DNA from 4 places in the Pseudomonas sp. S1(2024) genome. Region 2 is predicted to be linked to each of the others. Evidence: riboswitches for the same ligand, from Rfam matches in the RefSeq annotation. Region 2 holds a riboswitch; each other region holds the start of a gene.
The links. Region 2 has a riboswitch for cobalamin ahead of ACLCGK_RS16185 (CbtB domain-containing protein). Riboswitches for the same ligand answer to the same signal wherever they lie in the genome.
Positions count from the first base shown of each region.

Region 1: linked by a shared signal. The riboswitch ahead of ACLCGK_RS28805 (TonB-dependent receptor) and the one ahead of ACLCGK_RS16185 (CbtB domain-containing protein) in region 2 are both predicted to bind cobalamin.
Region 3: linked by a shared signal. The riboswitch ahead of cobO (cob(I)yrinic acid a,c-diamide adenosyltransferase) and the one ahead of ACLCGK_RS16185 (CbtB domain-containing protein) in region 2 are both predicted to bind cobalamin.
Region 4: linked by a shared signal. The riboswitch ahead of cobW (cobalamin biosynthesis protein CobW) and the one ahead of ACLCGK_RS16185 (CbtB domain-containing protein) in region 2 are both predicted to bind cobalamin.

Region 1 covers NZ_JBKGFP010000107.1:46,978-52,746, forward strand. Annotated here, with positions in the region: gene ACLCGK_RS28775 (NAD(P)/FAD-dependent oxidoreductase) at 1-220, shown strand, start outside; gene ACLCGK_RS28780 (peptidase C39 family protein) at 332-1,066, opposite strand; gene ACLCGK_RS28785 (hypothetical protein) at 1,232-1,408, shown strand; gene ACLCGK_RS28790 (TerC family protein) at 1,542-2,294, opposite strand; gene ACLCGK_RS28795 (hypothetical protein) at 2,324-2,563, opposite strand; gene nhaR (transcriptional activator NhaR) at 2,698-3,591, shown strand; cobalamin riboswitch at 3,626-3,834, shown strand; gene ACLCGK_RS28805 (TonB-dependent receptor) at 3,943-5,769, shown strand, end outside.
Region 2 covers NZ_JBKGFP010000060.1:81,169-86,937, reverse strand. Annotated here, with positions in the region: gene ACLCGK_RS16205 (hypothetical protein) at 1-82, opposite strand, end outside; gene ACLCGK_RS16200 (alpha/beta fold hydrolase) at 147-1,031, opposite strand; gene ACLCGK_RS16195 (LysE family translocator) at 1,053-1,673, opposite strand; gene ACLCGK_RS16190 (GNAT family N-acetyltransferase) at 1,807-2,286, shown strand; cobalamin riboswitch at 2,370-2,593, shown strand; gene ACLCGK_RS16185 (CbtB domain-containing protein) at 2,686-2,874, shown strand; gene ACLCGK_RS16180 (CbtA family protein) at 2,884-3,570, shown strand; gene ACLCGK_RS16175 (cobalamin biosynthesis protein) at 3,570-3,956, shown strand; gene cobM (precorrin-4 C(11)-methyltransferase) at 3,988-4,740, shown strand; gene ACLCGK_RS16165 (DUF1272 domain-containing protein) at 4,807-5,049, shown strand; gene ACLCGK_RS16160 (response regulator transcription factor) at 5,269-5,769, shown strand, end outside.
Region 3 covers NZ_JBKGFP010000125.1:9,301-15,069, forward strand. Annotated here, with positions in the region: gene ACLCGK_RS30820 (C40 family peptidase) at 1-156, shown strand, start outside; gene ACLCGK_RS30825 (PQQ-dependent sugar dehydrogenase) at 122-1,468, opposite strand; gene ACLCGK_RS30830 (hypothetical protein) at 2,642-3,220, opposite strand; cobalamin riboswitch at 3,388-3,607, shown strand; gene cobO (cob(I)yrinic acid a,c-diamide adenosyltransferase) at 3,728-4,339, shown strand; gene ACLCGK_RS30840 (cobyrinate a,c-diamide synthase) at 4,336-5,631, shown strand; gene bluB (5,6-dimethylbenzimidazole synthase) at 5,628-5,769, shown strand, end outside.
Region 4 covers NZ_JBKGFP010000088.1:21,230-26,998, forward strand. Annotated here, with positions in the region: gene cobN (cobaltochelatase subunit CobN) at 1-1,861, opposite strand, end outside; gene cobW (cobalamin biosynthesis protein CobW) at 1,865-2,932, opposite strand; cobalamin riboswitch at 3,032-3,245, opposite strand; gene ACLCGK_RS24370 (hypothetical protein) at 3,344-3,703, shown strand; gene ACLCGK_RS24375 (ATP-binding cassette domain-containing protein) at 4,030-5,607, shown strand; gene ACLCGK_RS24380 (branched-chain amino acid aminotransferase) at 5,744-5,769, shown strand, end outside.

The sequences.
Region 1 (5,769 bases), on a different contig from region 2:
CGACAATATCTACTACTCCCAGGGCTGCTCGGGTCACGGCGTGACCTACACCCACCTGGCGGGCAAGGTGCTGGCCGAGGCCATGCGTGGCCAGGCCGAGCGTTTCGACGCCTTCGCCGGGCTGCCGCACTACCCGTTCCCGGGTGGCCAGATGCTGCGCGTGCCGTTCAGCGCCATTGGCGCCTGGTACTACAGCCTGCGCGATCGCCTGGGCTTCTGATGTAGGCAGGCTTGGCCTCTTCGCGGGCACGCCCGCTCCCACAGGATTTGTGCTGGTTGCACGGTCCCTGTGGGAGCGGGGGTGCCCGCGAAAGGGCCGGTACAGACAAAGCTATTTGTTCAGGCTACTCACAGCCTGCTTCGCCGCAATCTCCTGCCCCGCCCGGGCCAGTTCATCGGCAGCCTGCAACCAGCGCTGGCGGTCCACCTGGGCTGGCAGCTGCCGAGGTGGCTGCACCAGCACCGCCCAGCTCCCAAGCTTCGCCCACGCCGAGGCAAAGTCATCGAACGCCATCAACTGCCGCCGGTGCATGCCCGAACGCAACAGCACCCGCTGCTTGTAGCGGTCGTAGCCGATCAGCACGGCGTAGCGTGGCTCGCTCCACCAGGCCGAACCATCCTCGTAACGCAGCAGCACCGGGTTGCCCGCCGCCACCTGGGTCAACAGCGCGTCCAGCTGCTTGTCCAGCGGATACACCACCATGCCGTAGTCGCGCGCCACCCGGGGGATGCCGGTGTCCAGGGCCTCGGCGCCCTGCGGCAGGTTCAGCGGCTTGTCCAGCAGCCCCGGCGTGATCGGAGCCCCCTGTTGCGACAGCACCGCCGCCAATGCCATGGCCCCGCTGTGGTTGGCGTTGCCACGGTAGAACGGCACGCTGCTGATCTCGACCCGCTGCGGCAGGCCCTTGAGGTTGCCGGAGGGTGCGCTGGCGCAACCGGCCAGGCTGGCTGCAACCAGGCAGGCAGCCAGCAGCCGACGAGGGATGGTCTTGAAGGAAGGTTGCTGCATGGACACTCGCTTGCTCCAACGCCGGGCAGGCAGCGCCCGGCTCTGGCCACCGATCATAGGTCGGACAGCGGCGCGGGTATAGTCCGACACCGCTTAGGAGCAAATCGGACCAAGCAATAGACCTTTGGTCAATGGAACGTCACAGGCGAAAGACTAGACTAAAGCAGTGTCTGGAAGGCCAGCGTCGGCGACCGAGCGCGGCCCGTAGAGATGGAGGCACAGATGAGCCTGACCATGGCAATCCTCATGCTGGTTGGCATGTGGCTGAGCGTTGCAGCCGCCATGCTATGGGGTGTACTGCGTATCGTGCGGCGTCATTCCCACCACCACCTGCCACCGCAGGCCCCCGCCAAGCCACAGCCTGTGCGCCGGTCGCGGCGGCATGCCGGGGTGCACTGACTAAAGATTTTCCCTACCCCCATTCGCGGGCTTGCCCGCTCCCACTGGGGCCGCGTAGCTATCTGGCTGACGCGGCACCTATGGGAGCGGGCAAGCCCGCGAACGGGGCGCGAGCGCCCCGCATTTTTTTACATCAACCTTCAGCCGCCTCACGCTTCAACCGTGCCCGACGGGCCAGGATGTTGAGGATCTCGATTGCCGTCGAGAAGGCCATGGCCGCGTACACATAACCCTTCGGTACATGGGCGCCGAAACCTTCGGCGATCAGCGTCATGCCGATCATGATCAGGAAGCCCAGGGCCAGCATCACCACGGTCGGGTTGTCGTTGATGAAGTTGGCCAACGGGTCGGCGGCCACCATCATGACGATCACGGCAGTGATAACGGCAATGATCATGATAGGCAGGTGCTCGGTCATGCCCACGGCAGTGATGATGCTGTCGACCGAGAAGACGATGTCCAGCAACAGGATCTGGAAGATCGCCGCGGCAAAGCCCAGGGTAACCGTCGACGACACCTTGGCTTCTTCCTTGGCCCCGTGCGGGTCGACGTTCTCGTGGATTTCCTTGGTCGCCTTCCACAGCAGGAACAGGCCACCGGCAATCAGGATCACGTCCTTCCAGGAGAAGGCATTGCCGAATACTTCAAACACCGGGTCCGTCAGCTGGACGATCCAGGCCACCGTGCTGAGCAAGGCCAGGCGCATGACCAGGGCCATGCTGATACCGATACGGCGCGCCTTGGAGCGGTACTCCACCGGCAGCTTGTTGGTCAGGATGGAGATGAAGATCAGGTTGTCGATGCCCAGCACGACTTCCATGGCCACCAGCGTAGCCAGGGCAACCCAGGCGGTAGGGCTAGCGACGAGTTCCAGCAAGTATTCCATTGTTCAAATCCTGCAGCAGCGGTTGGGGGTCAGATTTCCTGGGTGTCTTCTTTGTTGTCGGCGTCCTTGGGCTTTTGCCCTTCGCTGCCGATGGCCTCGCTCAACGCCTGCTGTGCGGCCTTGTTGGTGTCGTCGATGGCCTGCTTGGCCGACTGCGCGGCCTGGTCGAGCATCTGCTGGGCGGATTTCTCGGCCTGCTCGCAACCGGCCAGGGTGAACAGGGCCAAGGCCAGCACCAGCGGCGTGCCGATGGATTTTAGTTGCAGCATGGGTTCCTCGCTTTTCATGTTCCGGCGGCGCACACGGCGCCTGATGGAGTCGCATTCTAAAGAGCGCAACACATCCGGAAAATTCGTATTTTCAGCGGTTATACTTCGGTTTTTACGAATCCGGAACGATACCGATGCTCAACTATCGGCAGTTGCACTACTTCTGGGCCGTGGCCAAGACCGGCAGCATCGCCCGCGCCAGCGAACAGTTGAACCTGACCCCGCAAACCATCAGCGGTCAGATCAGCCTGTTCGAGCAGACCTATGGCCTGGAGCTGTTCCAGCGCGTGGGGCGCCAGCTGGAACTGACCGAAACCGGGCGCCAGACGCTGATCTATGCCGAGCAGATGTTCCAGCTGGGAAGCGAGCTGGAGGCCATGCTGCGGGCCGGCCCGCAGGAGCAGATCCTGTTCCGCGTGGGCGTGGCGGACGTGGTACCCAAGTCCATCGTCTACCGCCTGCTGGCACCGACCATGGAGCTGGACGACGTGCTGCGTATCAACTGCCGCGAAGACAAGCTCGAACGGCTGCTGGCCGACCTGGCGATCCAGCGCCTGGACCTGGTGATTTCCGACAGCCCCATGCCCAGCCACCTGGACATCAAGGGTTATAGCCAGAAATTGGGCGAGTGTGGGTTGAGCTTCTTCGCCACCCCGGCGCTGGCACACCGCCTGGAAGGCCCCTTCCCCGCCTGCCTGCAGGATGCGCCATTGCTTATCCCCGGGCAGGAGACCGTGGTACGCAGCCGCCTGCTGCGCTGGCTGGGTGAGCAGCAGGTGCAGCCACGCATCGTGGGCGAGTTCGATGACAGTGCCTTGATGCAGGCATTCGGGCAGTCGGGCAGCGGCATCTTCGTCGCGCCCAGCGTGATCGCCGAGGAGGTGTGCCGCCAATATGGCGTGGAGCTGATCGGGCAGACCGAGGCGGTGCATGAGTCGTTCTATGCCATTTCGGTGGAGCGCAAGGTCAAGCACCCGGGAATCGTGGCGATTACCGAGGGGGCACGACGAGAGTTGTTTCACTGGTAACAGGCAGAATTGACGCCCCCGCGTTTCAATGGTCATATGCCCGCCAGTTTCAGGTGCCCTGCGCCGCCGCGCGCAGGGTGAAACGGGAAGCCGGTGCGTCGTGTTGCCCACGACAAGTCCGGCGCTGCCCCCGCAACGGTAAGCGAGCGAACCCTTCGAGATACCACTGTGCACTTGCATGGGAAGGTGAAGGTTTCATGCCCCTCGCAAGCCCGGAGACCGGCCTGGAGCTTCACTTGGCAACCCGCGGTGGGCGGGCGCAGGCCGGTATCCGTGCGTGCGCCTGCGTGCACGGTGCGCCTTTGCGTGTTTTCCACCGGGATCCATTCATTCCTGCAGTAGTGGAACGACATGTCCCGTATTTTCAAGCTTCACCCCCTGGCGGCCTGCCTGGCCGTTTCCCTGCCGGCCCTGGCCGATGACCTCGAGCGACAACCACTGGCCCTGCCTTCCACGGCCATCACCGGCACGCTCGACAGCCACGCCATCGACCTGGCCACACCGACCCAGGCTGGTTCGCGCCTGGGCCTCAGCGCCCTGGAGACACCGGCCAGCACCAGCAGCATCAGCGCCGAGCAGATCCAGCAGCGCAACAACCTCACCGTGCAGGACGCGGTGACCCGCTCACCGGGCATCAGCTACATCGGCTCCCCGGGCGACGGCGGCACGGGGCTGTCCGCCCGCGGCTTTACCGGGCACGGCTCGGTGATGACTTTGTTCGACGGCGCACGCCTGTACACCGGTGCCGGCACCCAGACGTTCCCGGTCGACCCGTGGATGGTCGAGCGCATCGATGTCATTCGCGGCCCGGCTTCGGTGCTGTATGGCGAAGGCGCCACCGGGGCGGTGGTCAACGTGATCCCGAAAAAGCCGTTTGCCGGCGAGGTACGCAACCACCTGCGCCTGGGCTATGGTTCGTGGGACCGCCAGCAGCTCGGCCTGGACAGCGGCGGCAGCCTCGGTGAGCGCCTGAGCTACCGCCTGGCCCTGAACCAGCAAACCGGTAACGGTTGGGTCGACCGCACCCCGTCACGCAGCCTGGCGCTGAGCGCCGCGCTGCGCTTCGATGCCAGCGACGACCTCAGCTTCACCCTCGCCCACGACCGTGGCGATGCGCAGCCTGCCAACTACTACGGCACCCCGCTGATCGACGGCCACTACCGCAGCAGCCTGCGCAAGAAGAACTACAACGTGCAGGACGACGTGCAGCATTACGTCGATGAATGGACACGCCTGAATACCGACTGGACGTTGAACGATCACCTCAGCGCCAGCAACCAGCTGTACTACATCAAGAGCCGCCGTCACTGGCGCAATGCCGAGGAGTACAGCTGGGATGCAGGGCGCCAGCAGCTGCTGCGCGGCAGCTATCTGCAGATCAAGCACAACCAGGAACAGTTCGGCGACCGACAGGCCTTCACCCTCGACCACAGGCTGTTTGGCCTGGCCAGCAAGACCGTGGTCGGCGCCGAGTACAACAAGGTCCGCTTCAACGTTGACAGCAACGCGCCCTACAACGATGTGGGCGGTGACTACGTCAACCCTTGGCAGCCACAACCGGGTTGGTTCCACAGCGCCTCGCCGCTGCGCCCGCAAACGCTGTCCACCACCCACACCTTTGCCCTGTTTGCCGAAAACCGCCTGCAGTTGAGCGATCGCCTGTCGCTGGTCACCGGCGTGCGCCGCGACCAGAACCACATCGACCAGGAAAAACTGACCACCGACAGCCGCAGCGACCGCAGCCTGCAAGGCGGCAACTGGCGTGCCGGGCTGGTGCTCGCGGTCAGCGACGACCTGTCGCTGTATGGCCAGTACTCCACCAGCGAGGATGGGGTCGACAACCTCATCAGCCTCAGCGCCAACCAGATGCACTACGACCTGACCGAGGCCAGGCAGACCGAAGTGGGCCTGAAGCAGCGCTTCTGGGAAGGGCGTGGCGAATGGACATTGGCGGCCTACCACATCGTCAAGAAGAAGCTGCTGGTGGATGACCCGGTCACCCACGAGAAGCAGCAGGCTGGCCAGCAGACGTCCGACGGCCTGGAGGCAACCCTGGAACTGGCGCTGGCGCACCAGTGGCAGGTGTCGGCCAACGCGGCGATCGTGCGCGCCAGGTATGACGACTTCGACGAAATGGTCGGCGGCATGGCGCAGGATCGTGCGGGCAATCGCCCGGCC
Region 2 (5,769 bases):
GCCTGAGTGACTCGATTGACTTGCAGGAGTAGTCGTAGCGTTTTTGCAGATACGATGGCTGTAGCAGGGTCTTGCTGGTCATGTTCGTACGCTCGGGCAAAGCCCAAGATTACTCACGCCTTTGCGCCCGATGCTGTCTGGAAAAACTATCCCGCCGGTCCCTGCAGCAGGAAGGCCTGCACTTGTTCGGCGCACGCCTCAGGATGCTCCTGCATGAAGCAGTGCCCACCTGCAACCTGCCTGCCGCTGACCTGAGGGTTGAGCGCCACCAGGCGATTCACCGAATGCGGTACGAAGGGGTAGGTGTGCTCGCCGTACAGCACCCGCGTGGGCGTACGGATTGCCGCCAGGCTCGCCCACATGCGCTTGGGGAACGAACTGAATATTTCCACTTCGCGGCTGGGCCGGCACTTGAGTACCACCGCTTCGCCACAGTCGCCAATGGCATGCTCCACGTAGGCCCGCAGCGCCGCATCGGCCCACCCCTTGAAGATACCCCGCCCATGCAGCGAAGCCAGGGCTGCCTCGCGGTCGGGCCAGTGGCTGCGACGGCTGGCAGCCTTGCGCGCCAGGGCATGGCGCTGGTGCAAGCCGACCAGGGCTGCCATCCCCATCACACCCAGCATGCGCCGGCTGAACAGTACCGGGTCGAGCAGCACGGCACGCGTGAACAGTTGCGGTTCACTGGCCAGGATCAGGCCGGTGAGCACGCCACCGAAACTGTGCCCGACGGCAAAGCGCGGTACGTCACCATACTCGCCTCGCCCGGCTGCAAAAGCCTCCACCGCCAGCGCAGCGGTCCGGTTCCAGCCACGGAACACCCCGCCATGGTCGCTGTCACCATGGCCCTGCACATCGCTGAGCCACAGGTCGAAATGTTCGCCCAGGCGCATCAGCAATGGCTGGTAGGCCAGGCAGCAGAAGCCGTTGCCGTGCAGAAAATGCAGTAACGGCTTGCCACTGGCCGGGGTTCGCCAGCCCCGCAGGGTGAAGCCTTCGGCGCATTCGTGAGACCAGGGGATCAACTGCATCGGCTTACTGTACTCGCGGGGTCAGGAAAACGCTGATTCTACAAACAGCAGCGGGTACAGTGAAATCACCAGCAACAAGGCCATCAGGACATTGAACAGCATCAGCCAGCGCGGGTTCTGCAACAAGTTGCGCAGGGCGCTGCCGAACATCACCCACACCCCGACGCTCGGCAGGTTGACCAGGGCGAACAAGGCGGCAATGACAATGACGTTGGTCACATAGCCCTGCGCCGGCGTGTAGGTGGTGATTGCCCCGACTGCCATCACCCAGGCCTTGGGGTTGACCCACTGGAATGCCGCCGCTCCCCAGAAGCCCAGCGGTTTGCGGGCACTGGACGAAGCTGTGCCGACCGGCCCGGAGGTGGCGATCTTCCAGGCCAGGTACAGCAGGTAGGCGGCACCGGTGTAACGCAATACCGTATACAGCGCCGGCCAGGCTTTGAACACCTCGCCCAGGCCCAGGCCGACAGCCAGCACCATCACCATGAAACCGACACTGATGCCCAGGGCGTGCGGGATCGAGCGACGCACACCGAAATTCACCCCGGAGGCAAGCAGCATGGTGTTGTTGGGGCCAGGAGTGATGGAAGACACGAAGGCGAACAGCACGAAGGCGGTCAGCAGGTCGGCAGAGGCAAGCATGGCAGGCAATCCACTTTTTTTATGGGTGCTGTCACACTAACGGAGTCGCCCTCTTCTGCGACCGATACAGTTTCACTAAATTGTGTAGATACACATCGCTGTACCGCTACCATCAGATCAAGGAAGCCGTCCCATGAGCCTCACCATCCGTCCTGCCGTTCGCGCCGACGCCGAGCAGATACTTGCCTTCATCACCGAGCTGGCAGAGTACGAACGCGCCCGCCACGAGGTGATCGCGAGCGTTGCCGATATCGAGCACAGCCTTTTTGGCGAGGGCAGCACCGTGCATAGCCTGATGTGCGAGCGCGATGGCCGGGCAATCGGCTTTGCCGTGTATTTCTACAGCTACTCGACCTGGCTCGGCCGCAACGGCATCTACCTGGAAGACCTGTACATAACGCCCGAGCAGCGCGGCGACGGTGCCGGGCGGCAATTGCTGCGGCATATCGCCCGCGAGGCGGTGGCGAAGAATTGCGGACGGCTGGAATGGAGCGTACTGGACTGGAACGAGCCGGCTATCGGCTTCTATCAGAAGCTGGGGGCCGAAGCGCAGGATGAGTGGGTGCGCTACCGACTGGACGGGGACAAGCTGGCGGCGTTTGCCCGAGGCTGACCGGGCGCGCGTTCCCTCCCACAGGGTAGCCGGAGCGCCCGCAAACGATTCTGGCAATTGACGCCAGCCCCGCCCCATGGTCTCCTTATGCCTCGCGTTCAGGTGCCCCCGATGGGGGTGAAACGGGAAACCGGTGCGTCACAGGCCCTCCAGCAGGGCCGGACAAGGCCGGTGCTGCCCCCGCAACGGTAAGCGAGCGAAGCGTCTGTACCACTGTGCCTGATCCCCGGCATGGGAAGGTGACGCTTTCCAGGAGCCTGGCTCCTCCTCGCAAGCCCGGAGACCGGCCTGGCGTTCATGAACACCCCGCGGTGGGCGGGCGCTGTTGCATTCCCCTGGGCTGCCACGCTCGGGGCTGCCGCGCTTGCCCGTTGCCCACAAAAAGCAGAGGAACGCGTCATGCCCGTCACCAGCGCCAAGCAACACAGCATTACCACCCCCGTCACCCTCAGCCAGCGTGTCGTCATCGCCATCGGCGCCAGCCTGCTGGGCCTGTGCCTGGTGTACTTCGCCGGCTTTTCGCATATCGAGGCCGTGCACAACGCCGCCCACGACACCCGCCACAGCGCCGCATTCCCCTGCCACTGAGTACGCCCGATGATCACACGCATTGCCCGCACCGCGGGCTTCAGCGGGTTGCTGGCGGCCTTGCTGCTGACCTTGCTGCAGAGCTTTTGGGTCGCCCCGCTGATTCTCGAGGCAGAAACCTACGAATCCTCGGCCCCCGTCGCCGAGCACGAGCATGCCGGCGAAGTGGCAGCGCATGAACACAGCGCCGAGGCCTGGGCACCTGAAGACGGCTGGCAGCGAGTGCTGTCCACCACCGGCGGCAACCTGGTGGTCGCGGTCGGCTTCGCCCTGATTCTCACCGCCCTGTACAGCCTGCGTGAACCCAAGCGAGCCGGCACCGGCGCACTCTGGGGCCTGGCCGGCTTCGCCGTGTTTTGCCTGGCCCCGACCCTGGGCCTGCCGCCGGAACTGCCAGGTACTGCCGCAGCCGACCTGGGGCAACGCCAGGCCTGGTGGATCGGCACCGCCAGTGCCACCGCGCTGGGCCTGGCCCTGCTGGTGTTCGCTCGCCACTGGTTGCTGAAGGCGCTGGGCGCTGTGCTGCTGGTCATTCCCCATGTGATCGGTGCGCCGCAACCCGAGGTGCACGAGAGCCTGGCCCCCGCCGCCTTGGAAACCCAGTTCAAAGTGGCCTCCTGGCTGACCAACGCCGCATTCTGGCTGGCCCTGGGCCTGCTCAGCGCCTGGCTGTTCCGGCGCTCCAGCCAGGCCTGATGCCTGCCTTCTACGCCGGCTTCGGCTGTCGTCGGGGTTGCCCGGCGGATACGCTGGAAATCTTGCTGCGCCAGGCCCTGGCCACCCAGGGCCTGGCGTTGGCCGACCTGCAAGGCATCGCCAGCATCAGCCTGAAGGCCGACGAGCCCGGCTTGCAGCAACTGGCCGAACGCCTCGGCCTGCCTTTGGTGTTGTACGATACCGCGCAGTTGCAACCCTACGAACCCCGACTCAGCCACCGTTCCGCCGCTGCCCATGCCCACTGTGGCTGCTGGGGCGTGGCGGAGAGTGCGGCACTGGCCCTGGCCAGCCAGCGGGTTGGCACCGCCAGGTTGCTGCTGACGCGCAAGGTACTGGGCCCGGCTACCCTCGCCCTGGCCTGTTGAACGCTTCCCCTCTTTCCTGCAAGGACTTTCCATGACGGTCTACTTCATCGGCGCCGGCCCCGGCGACCCGGAACTGATCACGGTCAAGGGCCAACGGCTGATCCGCCAGTGCCCGGTGATCATCTATGCCGGCTCGCTGGTGCCGGCCGCCGTGCTCGAGGGCCACCAGGCCGAGACCGTGATCAACAGTGCCGAACTGCACCTGGAGCAGATCATCGCCGCCATGCGCAGTGCGCATGAGCAAGGCCAGGATGTGGCTCGGGTACACAGTGGCGACCCCAGCCTGTACGGCGCCATCGGCGAGCAGATCCGCCATCTGCAAACGCTGGGCATCGATTACCAGATCATCCCCGGGGTCACCGCTACAGCGGCCAGCGCCGCCCTGCTCGGCTGCGAACTGACCCTGCCCCAGGTAGCTCAGACCGTTATCCTCACCCGCTATGGTGACAGCTCGCCGATGCCGCCCGGCGAGCAGCTGGGCGACCTGGCGCGCCATGGCAGCACCCTGGCGATTCACCTGGGGGTCAAGCACCTGTCGCGTATCGTCGAAGAACTGCTGCCGCACTACGGCACGCACTGCCCGGTGGCGGTGGTGCATCGTGCCACCTGGCCGGACCAGGACTGGGTGCGCGGTACCCTCGGCGATATCGTGGAACGCGTCGCGGCCAAGGATTTCCGGCGCACGGCGCTGATCCTTGTGGGCCATGTGCTGGGCGACACACCGTTTGCCGAATCGGCCTTGTATCGCGCCGGGCACGCCCACCTGTATCGCCCTGGCGACTGAGCATTGCCAGGTTCGCCGCAGGCGTAGCAGACTCCGGTTTCCCGCCTGCAAACAGGAGTCATGCCCATGCTGGACCTACGCCCAAACTGCGAGTGCTGCGATACCGACCTGCCGGGTGACAGCCCCGATGCGCTGATCTGCTCCTTCGAATGCACCTTCTGCCGCACCTGCGCCGAAACCCGTTTCCAGGGCCGCTGCCCGAACTGCACCGGCCAGTTGGTGGCACGCCCGACACGGGTCGGCCAGGCACTGGCCAACAACCCCGCCTCAACCCAGCGCGTGAGCAAATCACACTCCGCCTGCGCATGACGACTACAAAAACAGGCATCGCCGCTTTGCCAGGGTGATGTCTTTCCCACTTTTTGTAGGACTTTTCAACAACAAGCACGTGGACTTTCAACACTTCTATACTCGGCATTACCAAATTTCGGGAATGGTCGTATCGTGCAGCGCTTCCGATAACCCCACTTGCAGACGTATTCCTGAGTGATCCAGGAAGCGGACCACATCCTGACAGGAGTTTTCTTCATGACTACCGTGCTGATCGTCGACGACCACCCCATCGTCCGGCTGTCCTTGCGCATGTTGCTCGAACGCGAGCGCTTCCGTGTTGTCGGCGAGGTCGGCAATGGCAGCGAGGTGGCGCAGGTGGCCCGCGACCTGCGACCGGATGTGGTAATTCTCGACATCGGCCTGCCCGGCCTGGATGGCATGGAAGTGATAAAGCGCCTGCAATGCCTGGAGCCGGCGCCCAAGATCATGGTGCTGACCGGCCAGGCCACCGACCTGTATGTGCGGCGCTGCCTGGATGCTGGCATCGGCGCTTTTGTCACCAAGGAAGAAGACCACGAGGCGTTGCTGTTTGCCCTGAAAGCGCTGGTCAAGGGCTACTCGACCTTCCCGCAGATGTCGGTCAACAGCAACTCGCTGGAAAGCGAGCCAGTGCGCCTGTCCAGCCTGTCCAACCGGGAAATGGAGGTGCTGCGGCGCCTGGCGCGCGGCGAGAACAACAAGAATATCGGCACCTGC
Region 3 (5,769 bases), on a different contig from region 2:
CATGCGGGCATCTATGTCGGGGAAGGGCGCTTCGTGCATGCACCTTCCAGCGGTGGCACGGTGCGTCTGGACTACCTGTCCAACAGCTACTGGGCCAAGGCTTACCTGCAGGCCAAGCGCGTCATTCCGCAAGGGCATCTGGCGCAGAACCCCTGAGGACAGGCGGGGCTTTGCTCACCCGCCAGACCACGTTGCCGACATCATCGGCTACCAGCACGCCGCCACGCCCGTCGGTGATTACGCCGACCGGGCGCCCTTGGGCCTTGCCATGCTCATCCAGAAAACCGGTAAGCAGGTCTACGGGCTTGCCCGAGGGCTTTCCTGATGGGTCGAACGGCACGAAAATCACCTTGTAGCCACTGTGTGGCTTGCGGTTCCACGACCCGTGCTGGCCCACGAATGCCCCTTGTTCGAAGGGCGGTGGTAGCCCGTTCGGTTCGGCGAATGCCAGCCCTAGCGATGCCGTGTGTGGGCCTACGGCGTAGTCGGGCACCAGCGCCTGGGCAACTTTTTCAGGCGCTGGCGGTTGCACGCGCTCGTCCACGTGGCGGCCGTAGTAGCTATAGGGCCAGCCATAGAAACCGCCGTCCTTCACGGAAGTGATGTAGTCCGGTACCAGATCGCTACCGATCTCGTCACGCTCGTTGACTGCCGTCCACAACGTACCGCTGTGCGGCTCCCAGGCCAGGCCGTTAGGGTTGCGCAGGCCGGTGGCGAACAGGCGGTGCTGGCCGCTGGTGGGGTCCACTTCCCAGATCGCGGCGCGCCCCTGTTCCTTGTCCATACCGTTTTCGCCTACGTTGCTGTTGGAGCCGACCGTCACGAAAAGCTTCTTGCCATCAGGGCTGGCGATCACGTTCTTGGTCCAATGGTGGTTGAGCGGCCCGCCTGGCAACTCGACCACTGGCTGGCCTTCATTGCGAATTTGCATGGCACCGGGCTCATAGTGAAAGCGCAGCAACCTGTCGGTGTTGGCGATATACAGGTCCTTGCCGACCAGCGCCATGCCGAACGGTGAGTTGAGCTCTTCGATGAAGGTTGTACGGATTTCAGCCACGCCGTCGTGGTCGGCATCACGTAGCAGGGTAATGCGGTTTGCGCTAGGTACGCCTGCGCCTGCCCGCTTCATCACCTTCTTCATGACCCAGCCGCGCAGGCCCTTGCCATCTTCGGGCTTGGGCGGGGCATTGGTTTCGGCCACCAGGACGTCGCCGTTGGGCAGCAGGTATAGCCAGCGAGGGTGGTCGAGCCCGCTGGCGAACGCTTTCACCTGAGTGCCTGGTGCTGTCTCGGGCTTGGCGTCCTTGGGCCAGCCCACTGCCGGGGCGATATTCACGGTGGGGAGGGTGGTCTTGACCGGAGCAGGCAGCTGGGGGGTTGGGCCACTACCGTCGAGTACATTCAGCAGGGCGGTTTCGCCGCAGGCAGTCAGGCTGGCGGCCAATAACCAAGGCGTCAGGTGTTTCATGGGGCGGCGTCCTCCTAACAGGGCCTATGAATTGAGAGGTCGGTGACATTCGCCAGGTTCCCGGAACCATCCAACTGCCGTTGCCGTTGCCGTTGCCGTTGCCGTTGCCGTTGCCGTTGCCGTTGCCGTTGCTTTTGCTTTTGCTTTTTAAGCGCGCGGTAGTTCAGGCACCGCCGATTGCGACTTCAGGAGGCCGAGCGAAGGGACTGCGGAGGGAGGTGACGGGCATGGATGCCCGTCAAGCGCTGAGGCCCCATGGATGGGGCCTGCAGCGCGTACTCCCGGGAGCAGGCCCGTAGCGAGGGGACCCCGGAGCGCAGCGTAGGGGCCGGATGATAGGAGCCAGCGTTTTTTGGTTACTTTTTGTCGCGTTTGACAAAAAGTGACCCGCCGTAAGGGCGGAAAGGTGAATAAGCGCCACCTTCGAGAATGAATGTTGACCTTGTTGTTGATGCCCACGCTTGAAAGCGAAGAGCGAAGAGCGAAGAGCGAAGAGCGGAAGAGTACTGGTTTTGATCTCGCGCATAGTCCATTTATGATGGCGACGCTGACTCACCTTTTCGCCCTTACGGCGAGTCACTTTTTGTCAAACGCGACAAAAAGTAACCAAAAAACGCTGCGCTCCCATCATCCGGCCCCTCCGCTACGCTACGGGGTTCCCTCGCGCCGGTCTTGCTCCCGGGAGGACGCGCTGCAGGCCCCATCCATGGGGCCTCAGCGCTTGACGGGCATCCATGCCCGTCACCTCCCTCCGCAAGACCTCTGCTCGGCCTCCTGAAGTCGCGAAGATCAAGATCAAGATCAAGATCAAGATCAAGAGCAAGAGCAAGAGCAAGAGCAAGAGCAAGAGCAAGAGCAAGAGCAAGAGCAAGAGCAAGAGCAAGAGCAAGAGCAAGAGCAAGAGCAAGAGCAAAAATCGTCAGAAACCGCAGTCGTGTAATACCAGTAATCGGAACTGGCTCCTCATGAAGGCTGGGCGTGGGGCACCTGCGGTGGCTCGCTTCACTACGACAGGAGACTTAAATAGGGCTCTGTGGGAGCGGGCGCGCCCGCGAACACCGGCGCAGCCGGTGCCAGCCACCGCGCTGGATTCTTCGCGGGCACGCCCGCTCTCACAACGGCCAAGTCGCGCTTGCGAAACGAGTTCCGGTCCCGGCCCGAGCCGAAGTTGCTTCAAGCCTGCTTGAGCAACAACGCCACCCCCGGGAAATACTGCCCCAGTTCGTTGTGCAACTTGCGATAGGCATACGGGAAGTACCAGGCGATGGCACAGGCGGTATGTTTCTGCAGATCGTCGACCAGGTCCTGCAGTTCCTCGGGGCTGGCATGCTGGCCAGCCTTCCACGGGCTGATGAACAGTGCACCAGCTTTCAACTGGCTGGGGTAGGCCACCTGGCGCGCCAGGGCAGTGGTCTGCTGCAGGGCGTCGGCCATGTCCAGCCGAGCGATTCTTGGCCAGCGCTGACTGACACTGAGGTACAGCGCTTCATCGGCACTGCTGATCGACAGGTCGCAGCGCCCTTCGTGTTCACCTTCGTCGCGCTGCTTCTTGCCGGCAAACTGCTGCAGCGCCGCCAGTTCGGCTTGCCAGGCCGCTGCGGCAAGCAGCCCCGTATTGGCGGCAGCGCCATGCCAGTAAGGTGCTTCGGCATCGCCAGCAAACTGGTTGAAGCGGTCAATACAGTCGCCCCAGCGCTCCAGCACCGGAGCAAGAAACTCCAGGCGCGGGTTGTTGATGATCTGGCCTCGCATGCTGCGCTCTCCTGTTGTAGTTGTGATCGCGTTCAGCTGAAAGTGATGGCTATGTGATATCACTGTATTCAGTGTGGCACAACAAGGTGAAATGGCCATTACCCAGGCGGAGCCTGTTCGGCTGCAAAGCGGCCCGCTTCGATTGACGCTCCCGGTCCAACCCTCTAACCTTCGCGCGTGTTTCAGGTGCCCTGCCAGCCCGTCTGGGCAGGGTGAAACTGGGAAGCCGGTAAGTGCCCGCATGGCGCGATTCCGGCGCTGCCCCCGCAACGGTAGGTGAGTCGCGGCCGCGCAGGGCCACTGGGTGCCAGCACCCGGGAAGGCGCGCAGGCCTGGGCCAAGGCCCGCTCACAAGCCCGGAGACCGGCCTGATACTGCCAACGGCATCACGGAGGGTGATGCGCGGTGCACCGTTGCCTACGGCCACGGCCCCTGCGCGTTCTCCGTCTGCCCGCCTTTTATCTGTCGCCGCGCGTTGCCGCGGGCGCCAGCCAGCGGAGAACCCTGATGAGCGAATCCACCGAACGCGACGAACGCCACCTGGCGCGCATGCAGCGCAAGAAGGCGATCATCGACGAACGCATCGCCAATTCCCCCAACGAATGCGGCCTGCTGCTGGTACTGACCGGCAATGGCAAGGGCAAGAGCAGCTCGGCCTTCGGTATGCTCGCGCGCGCACTGGGCCATGGCATGCAATGCGGTGTGGTGCAGTTCATCAAAGGCCGCAACAGCACCGGCGAAGAGCTGTTCTTCCGCCGTTTCCCCGAGCAGGTGCGCTACCACGTGATGGGCGAGGGCTTTACCTGGGAAACCCAGGATCGCCAGCGCGACATCGCCGCCGCCGAAGCCGCCTGGGCCGTTTCGCGCCAGTTGCTGCAAGACCCTGCCGTGCAGTTCGTGGTGCTCGATGAACTGAACATCGCCCTCAAGCACGGCTACCTCGACCTTGACCAGGTGCTGTCCGACATCCAGGCCCGCCCACCGATGCAGCATGTGATCGTCACTGGCCGTGCCGCGAAACCCGAGATGATCGAGCTGGCCGACACCGTGACCGAAATGGGCATGCTCAAGCACGCGTTCCAGGCCGGTATCCGTGCACAGAAGGGCGTGGAACTGTGAGCCAGCCGCGCCAGTGCCCTGCCGTGCTGATCGCGGCGCCGGCCTCTGGTCAGGGCAAGACCACCGTCACCGCCGCCCTGGCCCGCCTGCACCGCAACCTTGGGCGCAAGGTGCGGGTGTTCAAGTGCGGCCCCGACTTTCTCGACCCAATGATCCTTGAGCGGGCCAGCGGCGCGCCGGTGTACCAGCTCGACCTGTGGATGATCGGCGCCGAGGAAAGCCGCCGCCTACTGTGGGAAGCCGCCAGCGAGGCCGACCTGATCCTGATCGAAGGGGTGATGGGGCTGTTCGACGGCACGCCGTCCAGCGCCGACCTGGCGCGTCACTTCGGCGTGCCGGTACTGGCGGTGATAGATGGCACGGCCATGGCCCAGACCTTTGGCGCCCTGGCCCTGGGCCTGGCACGCTACCAGGCGGACCTGCCGTTTGCCGGTGTGTTGGCCAACCGGGTCGGCAGCCTGCGCCACGCGCAACTGCTGGAAGGTAGCCTGACCGAAGGCCTGCGCTGGTATGGCGGCTTGTCCCGCGAGCGCGGTATAGAGCTACCCAGCCGCCACCTGGGGCTGGTCCAGGCCAGCGAGCTGAACGACCTGGACGCTCGTCTGGATGCCGCTGCCGAAGCGCTTGGCGCCAGTTGCGATGCCGCCTTGCCGCCGCCAGTGACCTTTGCCGAACCCGAGCCGCAAGCCAGTGTCGCCTCGTTGACCGGTGTGCGCATTGGCGTGGCGCGGGACGAGGCCTTTGCCTTCACCTATGGCGCCAACCTCGACCTGCTGCGCAACCTGGGCGCGCAGCTGGAGTTTTTCTCGCCGCTGCATGACCGCGAACTACCAGCAGTGGACAGCCTGTATCTGCCGGGCGGTTATCCCGAACTGCACCACCACGCCCTGGCTGCCAACGCGCCGATGAGCGAGGCGATCCGTGCCCATCACGCCCAGGGCAAACCGTTGCTGGCAGAGTGCGGCGGCATGCTGTACCTGCTCGATGCCCTGACCGACGTGGCCGGCGAGCGTGCCGAGCTGCTCGGCCTGCTGCCGGGCGAAGCGACCATGCAGAAGCGCCTGGCTGCCTTGGCCCTGCAGGCGGTGGAACTGCCGGAAGGCACCCTTCGCGGTCACACCTATCACCATTCGTTGACCAGTACCGTACTGGAGCCGATCGCACGTGGTCTGAGCCCCAACGGCGGGCGCGGCAACGAAGCGGTGTACCGCCTGGGTCGGCTGACGGCTTCCTACGTGCACTTCTATTTTCCCTCCAACCCTGATGCGGCGGCGGCGCTGTTGCGACCATGAGCGAACACGCCTACAGCGACGCCGAGCGCGCCGCGATCTATCGGGCCATCGGCGAACGCCGTGACATGCGCCATTTCGCCGGTGGCGAGGTAGCCCCCGAACTGCTGGGCCGCCTGTTGGCTGCCGCGCACCAGGCGC
Region 4 (5,769 bases), on a different contig from region 2:
GCAACGGGCCGTAGGTTTCGGCACGGGTCAGCGGCGGCATCAGGTGGTCGATGATCACCGCCTGGGTGCGGCGCTTGGCCTGGGCGCCCTCGCCCGGGTCGTTGACGATGAACGGATAGATGTTCGGCAGCGGGCCGAGCAAGGCGTCCGGCCAGCACTGCGCCGACAACCCGACGCCCTTGCCGGGCAGCCATTCGAGGTTGCCGTGCTTGCCGACATGGATCACCGCGTCGGCGGCAAAGGCATGGCGCAACCAGAAGTGAAATGCCAGGTAGCCGTGCGGTGGCACCAGGTCCGGGTCGTGGTACACCGCGCTGGGGTCCACCTGGTAACCGCGCGCCGGCTGGATGCCGACAAAGGTCAAGCCAAAGCGCAGGCCGGCCACCATCAGCCGGCCACTGCGGTACATCGGGTCCTGCTGCGGCGGCCCCCAGCGTTCCAGCACGGCCTGGCGGTTTGCCTCTGGCAGGCGCTCGAAGGCGGCCTTGTAGTCGGCCAGGCTCAGGCTCTGCGCGCACGGGCGCAGGTCCAGCTGGTCGAGGTCGTTGGTCACGCCACCGAGCAACTGATGGATCAGCTGCGTGCCGCTGCCCGGCAAGTCGGCCAGCGGATAGCCTTCGGCCTGCAGGGCCTTGAGTATGTTCAGCGCGGCCGCTGGCGTGTCCAGGCCAACGCCGTTGCCAATGCGGCCATCCCGGGTCGGGTAGTTGGCCAGCACCAGGGCCACGCGCTTTTGCGCATTCGGCAGGCGCGCCAGTTCGACCCAACGGCGGGCCAGTTCGGCGACAAAGTCCATGCGCTCGGGGTGGGCGCGGTAGCAGACCACGTCGGACTGGCTGCGTTCGCTGCGCCAGGCCATGTCCTTGAAACTGACCGGGCGGGTGATGATGCGCCCGTCCAGTTCGGGCAGGGCAATGTGCATGGCCAGGTCACGCGCCCCCAGGCCCTGCTCGCTGGCTTCCCAGCCGGGCTGGTTGTCTTGCGCGCAGATGGCCTGCAGCACCGGGATGTCGCGACGGAACGGGCGCAGGTTGGGGCGCTCCGGGCTGGACAGGGCAAAGCCGGTGGTGTTGACCAGCACTTCGGCACCCACCTCGTCCAGCCAGGCTTCGACCTGCTCCAGGCAGGCGCTTTCCTTGAGGCTGGCCACGGCGATCGGCAACGGGTTGAGCCCGGCGGCCTGCAGGCGCTGGCAGAACACATCGATGAACGCGGTATTGGCCGCCTGCAGGTGCGAGCGGTAGAACAACAGTGGCGCCACCGGCTGCTCGGGGTGCCACTGCGGGTACCAATCCTCCAGCGTGGCGCTGCCCTTGGCCGGGTGATACACGGCAGTGCGCGGCAGCGGCTGCGGCTCGTCCCAGGCATAGTCGCGGCCCAGCCACTGGCTGGCCAGGCAGTTGAACAGGTTGATGGCGTTGGCCTTGCCGCCCTGGCGCAAGTAGTGCCAAAGGCGTTCGGCCTGCTCGCCGCTGACACTGCCCAGGCTGGTCAGCTCCGGGTCGGGGCGGTCGTCACCCGGCACCAGGATCAGCTGCACGCCACGGCCGGCCAACTCGACCAACTGCTCGACGCCATAGCGCCAGTAGCCGACGCCGCCGTGCAGCGACACCAGGATGACTTTGGCATGGCGCAGCACCTGGTCGACGTACAGGTCGACCGAGGCATGGTTCTGTACCTGCATCGGGTTGGCCAGGCGCAGGCTGGGGTAATCCTCGGGCAATTGCTCGGCGGTATCGGCGAGCAATGCCAGGTGCGAATCGCCGCTGCAGAGAATCACCAGCTCGGCGGGCGTCTGGCCGAGGTCGGCAATGCTGTCATCCGGCACGAAGCCGCCGGGCTGGGTCCGCAGCAGGTGCATGCGTCAGGCGCCCAGTGCCTGGCGCAGGCGCGCTTCCAGCTGGGCGGCGTCAAGGTCCTGGCCAATCAGCACCAGGCGTGTGATGCGCGGCTCGTCGGCGCGCCAGGCGCGGTCGAAGTGCTTGTCGAAACGGGTACCCACGCCTTGCACCAGCAGGCGCATCGGCTTGCCCGGGATGGCAGCGAAGCCTTTGGCGCGCAGGATGCCGAATTCCACCACCAGCTGGGTCAGGGCATCGAGCAGCAGGCTTTCGTCGGCTTCGGGCAGGTCGATGGAGATGGAGTCGAAGGCGTCGTGGTCATGATCGTCATGGTCATCGCCGTCATGATGCGAATCGTGGTGGGTACGGCGGCCATCGATGTGCGCCTCGGACTCGGCGCCCACGCCCAGCAGCACCTCCAGCGGCAGCTTGCCGCTGCTGGCCTCGATCACCTTGACCGCCGGCGGCAGTTCTTCAGCCACCTCGGCGCGGACCTTGGCCAGGCCTTCGGCGTCGATCAGGTCGGCCTTGTTCAGCACCACCAGGTCGGCGCTGGCCAGCTGGTCGGCGAACAGTTCGTGCAGCGGCGACTCGTGGTCCAGGTTGGGGTCGAGCTTGCGCTGGGCATCGACCTGGTCCGGGTAGGCGGCGAAGGTGCCGGCGGCCACCGCAGGGCTATCGACCACCGTGATCACCGCGTCGACGGTGCAGGCATTGCGGATTTCTGGCCACTGGAAGGCTTGCACCAGCGGTTTGGGCAGGGCCAGGCCGCTGGTTTCGATGAGGATATGGTCCAGGTCGCCACGGCGTGCCACCAGCTCGCGCATCACCGGGAAGAACTCTTCCTGCACGGTGCAGCACAGGCAGCCGTTGGCCAGCTCGTAGACGCGGCCGGTGGCTTCTTCTTCGGTGCAACCGATGCTGCACTGCTTGAGGATTTCGCCGTCGATGCCCAGTTCGCCGAACTCGTTGACGATCACCGCAATGCGGCGGCCCTGGGCGTTGTCGAGCATGTGGCGCAGCAAGGTAGTCTTGCCCGAGCCGAGGAAGCCGGTGACGATGGTGACGGGGAGCTTGGCCAGTGTTTTCATGTCGCATTGCCCTTGGCAGATTGGCGCGGGCATGCAGGACGACAGCCGCAGGCCAGGCCGGCCGGGCTTGTTCGCCACCGGATCACCCCGCCCGGTTGAAAGTCGAAAACGTGACGAGGCAGGTCTCCTGGCTCGCACCGTTCCATGTACCCGCTGGTGCAGCGGGCTGGCGGGATGACGCCTTCCCGCGCGCGGGCGCAGTGGCTGTGTCGATCCGTTGTCGGTGCTTACAGTTGCGGGGGCAGCCGCGGCTTGTACCGCGTTCCCGTCTTAGCTTCGGCCTGGCCGAAGAACCTCGAAGTGGCAAGGCTACGCAGTGGCTGGCGGGTGGTCAACCATTGCTGTCGGGCTGGCCGACAGCAAGTGGCGCAACTGCGTTACAGTGGTGGCTTTGAGCAGCGAGGCCCACCGGTGAAACCCCTGAACAAGCGCGATATGGCACGCCTGGAGCGTGAACTGGTGGTTTGCCTGACCGAAGCCTGCGAAACCGCCAAGGCGGAGATCGTCGGTTTCAGCTGGCTTACCCATCGTCTCGCGCCCGAGAATTTTCCGGCCAGCCTGCGTATTACCTGGGTGTTCGAGCGAGAGGCCGACAAGGCCGCCGCCGTGGCGGGCGACGCGAAGGTGCGCATGCTGGCACTGACAGGCCTTGCGCTGGAGCAGGCCGGCATTCAGCTGGATCATCCGGCCTGGCATGTGCGGTTTGACAGTGAAGAGGCCTGCCAGCAGAGCCACGGGGGCGACTGGACCAGGCGCTTGATGGGGCGCTGAACCAGGGGCATGCGCGGCCCTGGCTCTTGTAGGAGCGGCCTTGTGTCGCGATAGGGCTGCGAAGCAGCCCCAGGGTTTCAGCATAGTGGCACAAATTGCTGGGGCTGCTTCGCAGCCCTATCGCGACACAAGGCCGCTCCTACAGCGCACGCGGCGCACTCGCGGAATCTGTTTTCCCGCGACAACGATGCCTCTATCCGTTAGGCTACGCATTCCCCTGTCACGAGGTGTTCGTCCAATGCGCCATTGATGCCGCCGTCCCTTCGACGGCCAGTCTTCAGCCTCCGGCTCGCTCCGGAGATGTCGCGGCATTGGTGGAGTTGTGCATGACGAACACGTCGATCCTGACGCTGGACAGCGTCTCCTTGGCCTTGCCTGACGGCAGGCTGTTATTTACCGACCTCAGCGAAACCTTCGACCAACGCCGCACCGGCCTGGTCGGGCGCAACGGTGTGGGCAAGAGCCTGCTCGGGCAGGTACTTGCCGGCCAGCGCGAACCAAGCAGCGGCCAGTGTCGGCGCCTTGGGCGCATCCATCTTCTGGACCAGCAGGTGATCGAGCACAGCGCCACGGTCGCCGACCTGGCCCAGGTGGGCGCGGTGCTCGCTGCGCTGGAGCGCATCGAGCAAGGCAGCGTCGCACCCAGTGACTTCGACACCGTCGGCGAACGCTGGGATATCCGCGAGCAATTGCAGGGGCACCTGCAACGCCACGGCCTGGGCCAGCTCGACTGGCACCAGCCCGCCCACAGCCTGAGCGGTGGCCAGGCCATGCGCGTGGCGCTGGTCGGCGCCTGGCTCAGCGAAGCGGACTACCTGATCCTCGACGAACCGAGCAATCACCTGGACAGCAACGCCCGCGCCCAACTGCTGAGCATGATCGAAGCCTGGGACCGGGGCTTGCTGGTGATCAGCCATGATCGCAGCCTGCTCGCGCACATGACGCGCATCGTCGAATTGTCCAGCCTGGGCTTGCAGGCCTATGGCGGCAACTACAGCTTCTATTCGGCCCAGAAAGCCAGCCAGACGGCGCTGGCCCAACAGCAACTTGCCCGGCTGAAACAGGAGCAGCAACGCCAGGCGCGCGAACTGCAGCGCCAGCGCGAAGACCTGGAACGTCATCAAGCCCGCGCCGGGCGCAACGCCAGGCACGCCAACCAGGCCAAGATCCTGGTCGACCGCCAGCAGGAACGCAGCCAGGCCACTGCGGGCAAGCAGTGCCGCGACCATCGCGACGCCCGGCAGACGCTGCAGGGCAAAGTGCGTGACGCCGCTCACGAAGTCGAGCAGGACTGCGCCATTACCCTGCATGCACCCACGCCGCAGCGTCATCCGGGCCGCGAAGTGCTGGCCTTGCAGGCGCTGCACCTACCCCGCGGCACGCGCAAACCATTGAACCTGCGCTTGTGCCTGGGCCAGCGGGTGGGCCTGGTCGGCGCCAATGGCAGTGGCAAGTCCACCCTGCTCAAGCTGATGAACGGCGAGTTGCCAGCACCGCCCGACAGCCTGCGCCTCAGTGGTGAAACCGCCCTGCTTGACCAGCACTGCAGCGCACTACCAGGCCATACCAGCGTGCTCGACCACCTGCACCAGGCAAACCCGACATTGGCCCAGGGCGACTTGCGCAGCCGCCTGGCGCAACTTGGCCTGGATGCGGCCCGCATCGAACTGCCCAGCGGCCTGCTCAGCGGCGGTGAACGGATGAAGGCAGCACTGGCCGCCGTGCTGTACCGCGAACGGCCGCTCGACCTGTTGCTGCTGGACGAACCCGGCAACCACCTGGACCTGCCGTCGCTGGCCGCACTGGAACACATGATCGGGCAGTTTCGCGGGGCGCTGGTGGTGGTGTCCCACGACCAGGTACTGCTCGACCGGCTGGCGCTGGACGAGTACCTGCACCTGTAGAAGCCGCAATAAATGCATTGCAGGCTATCAATTCGTGACTGGCCGTTCCCGATCTGCCACGGATGTATTATGGTGGCGTGGTGCGCATATAACAGCAGCCCGAGCAATCGGGCACTTGCAAGACAATGAGGGTGTCATGAGCAACGAAAGCATTAATTGGGA